3 regions of the Lentzea chajnantorensis genome follow, and region 3 is predicted to be linked to each of the others. Evidence: riboswitches for the same ligand, from Rfam matches in the RefSeq annotation. Region 3 holds a riboswitch; each other region holds the start of a gene.
The links. Region 3 has a riboswitch for cobalamin ahead of ACVDFE_RS33260 (CbtB domain-containing protein). Riboswitches for the same ligand answer to the same signal wherever they lie in the genome.
Positions count from the first base shown of each region.

Region 1: it holds a riboswitch for cobalamin, as region 3 does, so the genes downstream of both, ACVDFE_RS12890 (FecCD family ABC transporter permease) here and ACVDFE_RS33260 (CbtB domain-containing protein) in region 3, are expected to answer to the same signal.
Region 2: it holds a riboswitch for cobalamin, as region 3 does, so the genes downstream of both, ACVDFE_RS34135 (ribonucleoside-diphosphate reductase subunit alpha) here and ACVDFE_RS33260 (CbtB domain-containing protein) in region 3, are expected to answer to the same signal.

Region 1 covers NZ_JBSDZT010000002.1:2,454,711-2,458,880, reverse strand. Annotated here, with positions in the region: gene ACVDFE_RS12900 (ABC transporter substrate-binding protein) at 1-625, opposite strand, end outside; gene ACVDFE_RS12895 (ABC transporter ATP-binding protein) at 622-1,362, opposite strand; gene ACVDFE_RS12890 (FecCD family ABC transporter permease) at 1,362-2,384, opposite strand; cobalamin riboswitch at 2,420-2,562, opposite strand; gene ACVDFE_RS12885 (YciI family protein) at 2,646-3,065, shown strand; gene ACVDFE_RS12880 (3-isopropylmalate dehydrogenase) at 3,130-4,167, opposite strand.
Region 2 covers NZ_JBSDZT010000002.1:7,111,400-7,115,569, reverse strand. Annotated here, with positions in the region: gene ACVDFE_RS34135 (ribonucleoside-diphosphate reductase subunit alpha) at 1-1,685, opposite strand, end outside; cobalamin riboswitch at 1,789-1,998, opposite strand; gene ACVDFE_RS34130 (hypothetical protein) at 2,062-2,229, shown strand; gene ACVDFE_RS34125 (LysE/ArgO family amino acid transporter) at 2,195-2,743, opposite strand; gene ACVDFE_RS34120 (LysR family transcriptional regulator ArgP) at 2,843-3,700, shown strand; gene ACVDFE_RS34115 (DUF998 domain-containing protein) at 3,835-4,170, shown strand, end outside.
Region 3 covers NZ_JBSDZT010000002.1:6,940,515-6,944,684, forward strand. Annotated here, with positions in the region: gene ACVDFE_RS33240 (antibiotic biosynthesis monooxygenase family protein) at 1-161, opposite strand, end outside; gene hisG (ATP phosphoribosyltransferase) at 158-1,018, opposite strand; gene ACVDFE_RS33250 (phosphoribosyl-ATP diphosphatase) at 1,033-1,296, opposite strand; gene ACVDFE_RS33255 ((2Fe-2S)-binding protein) at 1,403-2,053, shown strand; cobalamin riboswitch at 2,102-2,276, shown strand; gene ACVDFE_RS33260 (CbtB domain-containing protein) at 2,309-2,497, shown strand; gene ACVDFE_RS33265 (CbtA family protein) at 2,514-3,263, shown strand; gene ACVDFE_RS33270 (GntR family transcriptional regulator) at 3,300-4,013, opposite strand; gene ACVDFE_RS33275 (GntR family transcriptional regulator) at 4,044-4,170, opposite strand, start outside.

The DNA.
Region 1 (4,170 bases), 4.5 Mb from region 3:
AGAGGAACACCTTGGGCCGCGGCTTGCCGGCCATCAGCCTGCCGGCGTTCTCGATCTGCTGCTGGTAGCCCTTGACCAGCTCCTCGGCCCTGGCCTCGACCCGGAAGATCTTCCCGAGGTTGCGCAGGTCCGTGTAGAGCGCGTCGAGGGCGGGCATGATGCCGCGCTGCTTGCCCACGCCGTTGCGGCACGCCTCGGTGAGCTGGTAGGTGGCGATCCCGAGCTGCCGCAACGCGTCCGGGGTGAAGCCGGTGCTCTCGCTGAAGCCGTAGTTCCAGCCGGCGAACACGAGGTCGGCGTTGGCGCCCTGCACGACCTCCTTGGAGATCTTGTCGGACAGGTGCTTCGCGCTGTCGAAGTCGGCCTTCCACGGCGAGGTCCGCACGTCGACGGTGTCGATGCCGTTGACGACGTAGCCGGCCATGCGGTCCCTGAGGCCCAGCGCGAACATCAGCTCGGTGATGCCGGTGTCGTTGGTGACCACTTTGGACGGAATCTTGTCGTAGGTCACCTGCTGCCCGCAGTTGGTGACGGTGACGGGTTCGGTCGCGGAGGTGTCCTGCGCGACCGTGGCGCCGCACCCGGAGACGAGCAGCAGGGCGGCGGTGACGAGTGCGGTTCTCACGGGGTGACCTCCTGGTCGAACAGGAGCTGGGGGACTCCTGTCGTGGGGTGGGCGACCACGTGTGCGGTGACGTGGAAGACCTTGGCGACGAGCTCGGGCACGAGGACCTCCGCCGGGGTGCCGGAGGCGACCACCCGGCCCTCGTCGAGGACGTAGAGGCGGTCGCAGTACGACGCGGCGAGGTTGAGGTCGTGCAGCACGGTCAGGACGGTGACGCCGAGTCCCCGCGCGAGCGCGAGGACGTCGAGCTGGTGGCGGATGTCGAGGTGGTTGGTCGGCTCGTCGAGCACGAGCACGCGGGGTTGCTGGGCGATGGCGCGGGCGATCAGCACCCGCTGGCGCTCACCGCCGGAAAGGCTGAGGAAGCTGCGGGCGGCGAGGTGCCCGACGTCCACTGTGGCCAGAGCCTCTGCGACGACAGCGGCGTCGCGCACGGGGTCGCGGTCGTGCGGCAGCCGGCCCATCTCCACGACCTCGGTGACGGTGAAGTCGAACTCGACCTGCGACTCCTGGGTCAGCGCGGAGAGGTCGCGGGCGAGGCCCTGTCGCCTGTGGACGTTCTCGCCGTCGAGCAGGACCGCGCCGGCGTCCGGTCGCAGCGCCCGGTAGACGCAGCGCAACGTCGTCGACTTGCCGCTGCCGTTCGGCCCGACGATGCCGACCACCTCGTCGCAGGCGTGCAGCGTGATGCCGGAGATGATGTTCCGCACGGTGACGTCGTGCACCTCGACGCGCATCAGCGGCCTCCGAAGACGTACGCCCTGCGGCGCATCAGGAAGATGAAGCACGGCACGCCCAGCGCTGCCGTGATGACGCCGAGCGGCAGCTCCTCGGGTGCGGCGAGCATCCGCGCGGCGACGTCCACCCACACCAGGAAGCTCGCACCGGCCAGCGGTGCGAGGGCCAGCACCTTGCGGTGGTCGGCGCCCACGACCATGCGGGTGAGGTGCGGCAGCATCAGCCCGACGAACCCGACGGCCCCGCTGACCGCCACCAGCACCCCGGTCATGGCCGCGGTGACGACGAAGAGGTGCGTGCGGAACCGGTTGACCCTCACCCCGAGCGTGGTCGCGGTCTCGTCGCCCATCGCCAGCGCGTTCAACGGCCGCGCCTTGGTCATCAGGTAGGCGATGCCCAGCGCGGTCACGACCGTGGCGACCGGCAACGACCTCCAGTCCGCCCCGCCGAGGCTGCCGAGCAGCCAGAACATCGCCGCCCGCGCCGCCTCCCCGTGCGGTGCCTGGAACACCAGCAGCATCGCCACGGCCGAGAACCCGTAGGCGAGCGCGGTGCCGGTCAGCACGAGCCGCAACGGCGTGAGCGCCCCGCTCGACCGCGCGGTGAGGTAGACGAGCGCGGTGGCACCGAGTCCGGTGAGGAACGCCCCCGTCGACAGCGCGTACACGCCGAGCCCGGACAGCACCCCCATCGTCGCGACGGCCGTGGCGCCCACGCTCGCCCCCGAGGAGATGCCGAGCACGTACGGGTCGGCCAGCGCGTTGCGGACCATCGCCTGGATCGCGACGCCGACCGCGCTCAGCCCCGCGCCCACGACGGCGGCGAGCAGCACGCGCGGCAGCCGGATGTTCCAGACGATGTGGTACTGCCCGGCGAGGTGGGCGGGCACGGTGCCGCCGGTGACCGCCTGCCACAGCAGGTCGGCGGTGACGCCGAAGGGGACGGAGACGGGGCCGAGCGCGACGCCCGCCACGATGCTGACGACGAGCACGCCGACGAGCGCGCTGATCTTCCCGATCACATGTGCCCTTCCCGCAGTCCACGGCAGGAGTTGGAGTCCTATGTCTGCCGTGTGCGGGCATTCGGGCTCGTCCCCTGGCCGGGGACCTACCGTTGCGGGTCAGCGCCGGACTTCGACCGGTCTTCCCCCACGCACGACTTCGGGTGACCCTACCTGCGCAAACAGGAAGTTCGAAAATTTCTCCGCTGTGATGTCGATCCGGCGGGGTGCCCGTTCGACCTGTGGACGTCAGCGAGCAGGGCACAACGCAGGGAGACCACCGTGAAGTACATGCTGATCATGCGCGCCACCGACGAGGCCTACGCGAACATGGGCGAGCTCGACTTCGACAAGATGCTGGAGGTCGTGGGCGCGTTCAACGACGAGCTGATCCGGGCCGGGGTGCTGCTCGCCGCCGAGGGCCTCGCCGACCCGTCCGAGGGCGTCGTCGTCGACTTCTCCGCCGAACCGGCGATCGTGACGGACGGCCCGTACGGCGAGACCAAGGAGCTGTTCGGCGGCTTCTACCTGCTCAACGTGTCCTCGCTGCAGGAGGCGGTCGAGTGGGCGAAGCGGATGCCGATGGCCGGGCCCGGGTTCAAGACCGAGATCCGCCGCGTGCCGACGATCGACGAGTTCCCGCAGGACAACGAGTGGATCCAGAAGGAGCGCGCCTGGCGCGAGTCCACCGCCCAGCTGTGAAAGTCACGCGGGGACCTTTCGTGCTCTACAAGAGTACGAAAGCTCCCCGCGTGCACTACAACGGTCAGCCCGTGCGGACGTTCGAGGACACGAGGGCGGCCAGGCGGTCGCCGATCGCGTACGTCGCGCCCGGCGACTGGTGGTCGCGGGTCGCCAGGTCGAACGCCACGGACGCCTCGATCCGGCGCGACGCCTCGTGCTCGCCGAGGTGGTCGAGCAGCAGCGCGACCGACAGCACGGCGGCCGTCGGGTCGGCGATGCCCTGGCCCGCGATGTCCGGTGCCGAACCGTGGACCGGCTCGAACATCGACGGGTTGCGCCGCGTCACGTCCATGTTGCCCGACGCGGCCAGGCCGATGCCGCCCGTAACGGCGGCGGCGAGGTCGGTCAGGATGTCGCCGAACAGGTTGTCCGTCACGATCACGTCGTACCGGGCGGGGTCGGTGACCAGGTGGATCGTGGCCGCGTCCACGTGCTGGTATGCCACCGTCACGTCCGGGTGCTGCAGCGAGACCTCCTCGACCACGCGCGACCACAGCGAGCCGGCGTGCGTGAGGACGTTCGTCTTGTGCACCAGCGTCAGGTGCCGCCGCGGACGGGCCGAGGCGCGCGCGAAGGCGTCCCTGACCACGCGCTCCACGCCGAACGACGTGTTGAGCGACACCTCCGTGGCGATCTCGTGCGGGGTGTCCTTGCGCAGCAGGCCACCGTTGCCCGCGTACGGGCCCTCGGTGCCCTCGCGGACCACCACCATGTCGATCTCCGGCGGGTCCGCGAGCGGGCTGCGGACGCCGGGGTAGAGACGGGCGGGGCGGAGGTTCACGTGGTGGTCGAGCTCGAACCTGAGGCGCAGCAGCAGGCCGCGCTCCAGGATTCCGCTCGGCACCGACGGATCGCCTACCGCTCCGAGCAGGATCGCGTCGTGCTGGCGGAGCTCACCGAGCACCGACTCGGGCAACAACTCTCCCGTGGCGTGCCAGCGCGCCGCGCCGAGGTCGTAGCGAGTGATCTCGGCCGCCGGAACGACCTCGTTGAGGACCTTCAGGGCCTCAGCGATGACCTCGGGCCCGATCCCGTCTCCTGGGATCACTGCGAGCCGCATCCA
Region 2 (4,170 bases), 170 kb from region 3:
GCGATGCCCTCGACGGCGGGAACCCCGACGTCGAGGTCCTCGCCGGCAGAGGGGATGCCGAGGCGCAGCAGCTGGTAGCGGGCACCCGCGGCGAGCGACCGCGACGTCGTGGTGAAGTGGACCTCGACGCCGCGGGAGGCACCGCCGCTCGACTCCAGCAGGCCTTGCAGGAGCTTCCGGGTCTGGGCGTGCGGCAGGTGGGAGAACCTGCGGGCGATCCGCTTCCGGCGGTCGTCGTCGTAGAGGTCCTCAGGCGTGAACGGGAACGCGGAGGCACCCACCTCGGGTTCGGAGGCCCAGTGGATCCACACGTGGGTGTCGTCGCGGCCGTTCTCCCGGAAGCGGACACCGCGCGCCGACAGGTGCTCGCGGACGAAGTCCAGGTGCGCGTCCAGCCCGGGTTTCCCGGAGACACCCCACCGCACCCCGTCCTCCGACAGGTGCCCGCCACCGAGCAGGACGCCGTACAGACGAGCATCGTCCTCGCTGAAACCGGCGACGGGCACGACCTCCCGCGGAACCACCCTGGCGACGAGGTCACCCTTCTCCAGCCGACCGGCGTCCACCCACTCCGGCCGCACCTCGTCGCCGGCGAGCTGCTTGAGCGTCCGCGCGTTCTCCTGGCCGAGCGGCACGCCCCTGACGGCGTACAACGGGTGTCCGGCGGTGACCCTGAGGGGTGCGGCGGAGTGCTCGACCTCCACCTCGACCATCGGGTCGACCTGGTCGTAGAGCATGACGTCGGTGACCTCGCGGTAGGTGCCGCTCACCCCGAGCACGAGGTCGCCGGCCACGACGTCCCTGATCGCCTTGACGCCGTCGGCGGTGTGGACGCCGGTGTCCGGTGCGAAGCACTGGTTCACGGCCACGGCCGTGTCGTTCGCGATCTTCAGGAACGGCACCACGCCCTGCGACGTGCCGTTGGTGCCCCTGATGTGCGCGCCGATGCCGCGCACCGGCGTCCAGTCGTTGCCCAGGCCGCCCGCGAACTTCGAGAGCAGCGCGTTGTTGCTGATGCCGTGGAAGATGCCGCCGAGGTCGTCGGCCACGGTGGTCAGGAAGCACGACGACAGCTGCGGCCGGGTCGTCCCGGAGTTGAACAGCGTCGGTGTCGAGCACATGAAGTCGAACGACGACAGCAGCTCGTAGAACTCGACCGCGCGGGCGTCGGGGTCGTCCTCCTCCAGGGCGAGGCCCATGGCCACGCGCATGAAGAACGCCTGCGGCAGCTCGTAGCGGCGGCCGTCGCGGTGCAGGAAGTAGCGGTCGTACAGGGTTTGCAGGCCCAGGAACTGGAACCGGAGGTCACGGGACGGGTCCAGCGCCGATCCCAGGCGGGCCAGGTCGAACGAGGTCAGCCGGGGGTCGAGCTGGCCGCAGTCGACGCCGTGCCGCACGAACGAGGCGAAGTACGACGGGTAGCGCTCGGTCATCTCGGCGTGCGACAGCGGGACGCCGCACGCCTCGGTGCGCAGCCGGTCCAGCAGCAGGCGGGCGCTGACGCAGGAGTAGTCCGGGTCCTGCTCGACCATCGCGCGGGCGGCCATGATCGGCGCCAGGGCGAGCTCGGCGTCGGTGATGCCGTGGTACAGGTTCCGCTTGGTCTCGGTCAGCACCGCCTCGGCCGATGCGTTCGGAAGATCGGCACAGGCTTCCTCGATGACCACTGAAAGGCGGTCGGGCACGCTCTCTCCTCGCGAGCTGGGCCCAGGAGGAAAAGCGCATGCGCGCACCGTTCACCGGTGCACACAGCCGCCCTCCCTCGGGGCACCGTGTCGTGCGCGCAGGCTTGCGCGCACCCCGGTGGCAGGTCTTCGGACTCGTGGGCGTCGAACTCGCGCCTACCGGCCGTCGCTTCCCAGGTCTCGCGACCCAGTGCTTCGTTGACGGCTTTCGTTCCCACTCACCGCTGCGGGGCAGTCCCGGACTCGCACCGGGTTCCCTCTTGCCTCACCGGCCCGTTGTCCGGGCCGGCGAACCACCAGTGCGGCAGATACTACATGTGGTGGTGGGTCCTTGATCACCACCCAACATGCGTGTCCCCTGGGTAGGGTGGTCGGCGTGGGTGAGGTTCGGCCGCGGGTCTTCTACGGTGCTCTGCTCAGTGCGGGGCTCGCCTCCGCGTCGCTGTTCGCGGGAGCCGCGGCGCCGGTGACGAGCGGCGTGCTGGCCGGCTGCGCGGTCGCCGCGCTGGTCACGTCCCGGCGATCAGCGCGACCCCGAGGCTGATCATCACGGCGGCGATCACGCCGTCCAGCACGCGCCACGCGCGCGGCTTCGCGAACAGCGGGCTGAGCAGCCGGGCGCCGAACCCGAGCGCGGCGAACCAGGTGATGCTCGCCGTCACCGCGCCGACGCCGAAGAGCCAGCGGCCGGCGGCGATCGACCCGAGCAGCAGCACGGTGTCGAGGTAGACGTGCGGGTTGAGCCACGTCAGCGCGATCGCGGTGAGCACGGGCCGGTGCCGGGCGCCGGTGTCGGCGTGCAGGGCCTGCGGGCGCAGTGCGCGCCGCGCGGCCAGGAACCCGTACCCCAGCAGGAAGAGCCCGCCCACGACCGCGGCGACGGTGACCGCCTGCGGCCACCGGGTGACGATCGCGCCGAACCCGGCGACGCCCACGGCGACCAGGACCGCGTCCGACACGGCGCACACGGCGACCACCTTCGCCACCGCCTCGCGGCGAAGTCCTTGGCGCAGCACGAAAGCGTTCTGGGCGCCGATCGCGACGATCAGGGTCATCATGGTGCCGAAGCCGAGCAGCAGGTCTGTCACGCGGTCCACGCTATTGACGCGTTCTTGATGAGGCCAGCTGAAGATTCTTACGTACCATTAGCGCTCGTGATGGACCTCGACCTGGTGCGCACGCTGCTCGCGGTGGTGGACAGCGGCACGTTCGACGCCGCCGCCACCGCGTTGCACGTCACGCCTTCCGCTGTCTCGCAACGCATCAAGGCGCTCGAACAGCGCACGGGCCGGGTCCTGCTGGTCCGCGCCCGCCCGGTGCGGCTCACGCCGTCCGGTGAGGTGATCGTCCGCTACGGTCGGCAACTGCTGGCGCTCGACCAGGACCTCGGGGCGGCGCTCGGCGAGGACGCGGTCGTGCGGGTGCCGATCGCGGTGAACGCCGACTCGCTCGCCACCTGGTTCCTGCCCGCGCTGCACCGCGTGCCGCCCGAGCTGCGGATCTCGTTCGACCTGCACCGCGAGGACCAGGACCACACGACGGCGTTGCTGCGGCAGGGAGCGGTGATGGCGGCGGTGACGTCGTCGCGCGACCCCGTCGCCGGCTGCTCGGTGCGCAAGCTCGGCCACATCCGCTACGCCGCGATGGCCGCCGAGTCCTTCGTGAACCGGCATGCGGCCGGGCCGTTGAAGTCGTGGCTGCCGGATGCCCCGGTCGTGGTGTTCGACCGCAACGACGACCTCCAGGACCGCTTCGTCCGCACTCTGACGCGGGGCCGCGGCGCGTCCGAGCACCGCCACCACGTCCCGTCGTCCGAGGTCTACGTGCGCGCCGTCGCCACCGGCCTGGGCTGGGGCATGGTGCCGCCGCAGCAGGTGCTCGACGGCCTGGTCGACCTCGCTCCCGGCCGCACGGTCAGCGTCCCGCTGTACTGGCAGCAGTGGAAGCTCGACTCGCCCGCACTCACCGCCGTGGCCGAGGCGGTGGTGGCCGAAGCCGCGCAGGCGCTGCGCTGAGTCCCCGGGGTGGGGCGACGCGCCGCCGAACCGGGCTCGTGCTCCCGGCCGGGAACCTGTCCGGCGCCTGAGAGCATCCTGTCGGCTTCCTGAACCCAGGAACCCCGGGGGTTCACCCGCTCGTTGACCGGTTTGTGCTGATTCCTCGCCTCGCCGCCACCGGCGGTTCGCTCGCGGTCGTCGCGACCGTCGCCATGGTGGGCCTGCTCGACCTGACCGTCGGCGCTCTGCACCGCACGATCAGCGAGTACGCCCTGGGCGACTACCGCCCGGTGTTCGACGTGGCCGTGCTGCTGCTGGTCGCGGGCTCGGCCGGCATCCTCACCGCGCTGGTCCACAAAGGACTGACCCGGTGGCGGTCGGCGGGCTCGGTCGCGTTGCTGCTGTGGTCGTTCGGCCTGCTGCTCGTGGTCGTGTTCCCGAAGACGAACTGGGCGATGGGCACCAACCAGCTCAGCGGCAGCATCCAC
Region 3 (4,170 bases):
ACCAGCAGCAGGTACCGGTTCGGGTCCTCCAGGCACCGCGACAGCCGCAGGCCGAGGAAGCCCGGCGAGGCGGAGATCAGCTCCCGCGCCTCGCCGAAGGCCTCCTCGAACTCCGCCGCACGTCCGGGCAGGACGTCCAGCACGGCGTGCTCCAGGATCACAGGCGGCAGAACCGGATGTCCGAGGCCAGGATCGCCTTGGCGCCGATCGCGGCCAGCTCGTCCATGACCCGGTTCGCGTCGCGGCGGCGGACCATCGCCCGCACCGCGACCCAGTTCTCGTCGGCCAGCGGCGCGACCGTCGGCGACTCCAGGCCCGGCGTGAGGCTGATCGCCTCGTCCAGCAGCGTGCGCGGGCAGTCGTAGTCCAGCATCAGGTACTGCTGGGCGAACACGACGCCCTGCAGGCGGGCCTGCAGCTGCTTCTTGGCCGGCGAGAGCTCCGAGCCCGCGCGGTGCACGAGGACCGCCTCCGACTCGCAGATCGGCTCGCCGAACGCCACCAGGTCGTGCTGGCGCAGCGTGCGGCCGGAGCCCACGACGTCGGCGATCAGGTCGGCCACGCCGAGCTGGATGGAGATCTCGACCGCGCCGTCGAGGCGGATCACCGTGGCGTTGATGCCGCGGCGTTTGAGGTCGCGGCCGACCAGCTTCGGGTAGGCGGTGGCGAGCCGCTTGCCCTCCAGGTCCTCGACCGTCCAGTCGGTGCCCCGCGGGCCCGCGTAGCGGAAGGTGGACCCACCGAAGCCCAGTGCCAGCAGCTCCTCGACGGAGGAGCCGTTGTCATCGGCGCCCGAGTCGGCGGCCAGGTCGCGGCCGGTGATGCCCAGGTCGAGGTCACCGGACGCCACGTAGATCGCGATGTCCTTGGGGCGCAAGAAGAAGAACTCGACCTCGTTGTTCGGGTCGAGCACGGTCAGGTCGCGCGGCTCGTGCCGCTGCCGGTAACCGGCCTCGGTCAGCATCGCGGAGGCGCGTTCGGCGAGCGCGCCCTTGTTCGGGACTGCTACGCGCAGCATCGGTCAGCTCTCCGTCAGAGGTACTTGTAGACGTCGTCGAGGGTCAGGCCGCGGCCCAGCATGATCACCTGGAGGCGGTACAGCAGCTGCGAGATCTCTTCCGCGAGCTTCTCGTCGGACTCGTACTCGGCGGCGATCCAGACCTCGCCCGCTTCCTCCAGGACCTTCTTGCCCTGCGCATGGACGCCGGCCTCAAGCGCAGCCACGGTGCCGGAACCCTCCGGCTTGGTGCGGGCTCGTTCGGTCAGTTCGGCGAACAGCGAGTCGAAGGTCTTCACGGGGGCACATCCTCCCACCTCCGGACGGGTGGTCCACACCGCGGTCACCTCTGTTCCAGCCCGTGGACGTGATCTGTCCTGCATGGACACCCAGTAGCGTGAATCTGTGTCGGAGTTCGCCGAAGTCCTCGCAGCGCTGCGCCAGGTGCGCGGCATCAACCCGTTCTTCGCGCTGGACGTGGGCCGTCCGGACGACTCGTGGCTGCCGGGGACGGCACTGCTCGAAGGCCCCGCCCTCAGGGAGACCATCGACGCGATCGCGGCCCGCTACAACGCCGCCGAGCCCCGCGTCGCCGCCAGCCTGTTCTTCCTCAGCTACACCGCGCGGCTGCTCAGCCCGCTCACCGCGACGGACCTGCCGATCGACGTGCGCCCGGAGAACCTGTGGTGGCAGCACCACCGCCGCAACGGCCTGAGCGTCCGCATCGACACCCCGCGGCTCGGCCCGCGCCCGGCGGAGGCGCTCGCACCGGTCGTGGAGGCGGTCCACGCGGTCGTGCCCGTGGCACGCGGTCTGCTGTGGGGCAACGCGATGTCGAACATCGCGGGCGCGCTGAAAATGGTGGTGCGAGCGGGTGCGCTGAGTGCGGAGGAAGCGGAGGAACGCGGCAACCGGCTCATGGCAGCGCCACCGTTCGAAGGTGCCGGGGAATTCGTCACCCTGCCCGGCGAGGTCGCGTTCCTGCGCCGGTCGTGCTGCCTTTACTACCGCGTTGCCGCAGGTGGGAAGTGCGGGGACTGCCCTCTTGTGAAGTGATGAAGACGACAACTCTTATGGCCGGTTGTGCGTGAACCGCCGTTCACCTTACGGTGCACGCGCCGCAGTGACGGGAAGCCGGTGGAAATCCGGCGCGGTCCTCGCCACTGTGACCGGGAAGCGATCCCCGCCGAGCACGTCACTGGTCCCGCGAGGGGCTGGGAAGACGCGGGGGCAGCGTTGATCCGGGAGTCAGGAGACCGGCTGCGGCGCCGTAAGGAGTTTCACCTTCCACGAGGTATGGAGGAGCCCGTCATGACGAGCCCTGCAGCAAGCCTGTCCGCCGTCCGCGTGCCCAAGTGGGCCTTCGCCGTCTCAATGCTCGGCCTGATCGTCACCTACCTGGTCCTGCAGGAGAACGGCCTCGCTCTCGGTGCGAGCTCGGAGCTGCTGCACGAGTTCTTCCACGACGGCCGCCACGCCCTCGGCGTTCCCTGCCACTGATCCGCTGATCACGCAGATGACGACCACGTACAGGTCGATCGCACTGCGCGGACTCGCGGCCGGCGCCATCGCCGGTACCGCCTCCGCGCTCGTGCAGCTCCTGGTCACCGAGATCCCCATCCGCGCCGCACTGGCCGTCGAGGAGGCCCGCACCCCCGCCGGTGACGGCCACTCCCACTCGCACGGCGAGGAGGGGCTGGTCAGCCGCGGCGTCCAGATCGCGGGCGGCATGCTCGGCGTGGTGATCGTCGGCATCGCCGTCGGCCTGGTGTTCGCCACGGCCTACGCGCTGTCGAAGCGCTGGTTCGCCGACCGCACGCCGTTCACCCGCAGCACCGCGTTCGGAGTCGCCGTGTTCGGTGCGGTGGCGCTGCTGCCGTGGCTGAAGTACCCGGCGAACCCGCCCGCGGTGGGCGACCCGGACACGGTGAACTACCGCACCGCGCTGTACCTGGGCGTGGTGGTGGCCGGTCTGGCGATCGTCTGGGGAGCGAGCTGGCTCGCCTCGGCACTGGCCGCGCAGCCGCACCCGGTCCGCGTGACCGCGGTGCTGCTCGCGGTCGTGGCGGCGGTGGCGGTGGTGCTGGTGGCGTTCCCCGCGCCGCCGGACACGATCCCGGCGGACATGCCGGTGGCCGTGCTGTGGCAGTTCCGCCTCAGCTCACTCGCCCAGCTGGCCACGCTCCACGTCGGTCTCGGCGTGGTGTTCGGCCTGCTGGTCGATCCGGCGACACGCCGGGCGAAGGCACCCGTCGCGGTTTCCTGATGGTCCGGGGCGGTCGTCGCGGCGACCGCCCCGGGTCTACAGGGCCTGGTGGTAGCGCAGCTCGTAGCGGTGCGAACTCTTGATCAGCACAGACGCCTCCACCGGGCGATCGTGGTCGCTGTAGACGACCCGCAGCTGCCGGATGACCGGCGTCCCGCCGGGCAGGTCGAGCGCCTCGGCTTCCGCAACGGTCGGTGGGCGCGCTGAGATCCGGTCGACGAACGACCGCTGGACGAAGCCGAGGTCAGCGAGCGCCCGAGGTGCACCGCCGCGGATCTTCGCAGGTCTCGCCAGGGCGGTGTCACCGGCGATGTCCACCGGGTAGTACGACGCTGACAGCTCCACCGGCTGGTCCTGGTGGCTGAGGATCCGGGTGCGGACGACCGCCGGCACTCCGGGGCCGAGGCCCAAGCCCTCGGCCACGTCGGCCGGAGGGACGACCGTGTCGACGGCGAGCAGCTCGTAGCGGAACCGGCCTGCCCCGGGCTCGATGTAGGCAGCGGCGTCGACCACCAGCGGTTCCCGGTCGCGGACGTACACGCCCTTGCCGGCGCGGCTGTCGAGAAGACCCTCGTCCTTCAACGCCTTCAGCGCGTGCTGGATGGTCGCGTTGGCCGCACCGTGCTGTGCGACGAGCTGTGCGGTCGACGGCAGCTGCGCACCCGGCGGCAGCTCTCCGCGCATGATGAGGTCGCGCAGCTCCGCCGCGATCTGCTCGTGCCGGGGCCGGACGTCACGTGCGCGGGGCAATGCCTGCTCCTCGGAACTTCGTCTGGACGGTCATGGCGTCAGCTCATAACGCAGCCGCCGCCCATCGGACACCATCGTCATCACGGTGGCCTCGACAGGCCGATCCTCCTCGGTCAGCAGCGAACGCGCGAGCAGCAGAACGCAAGACTGGCCCTCG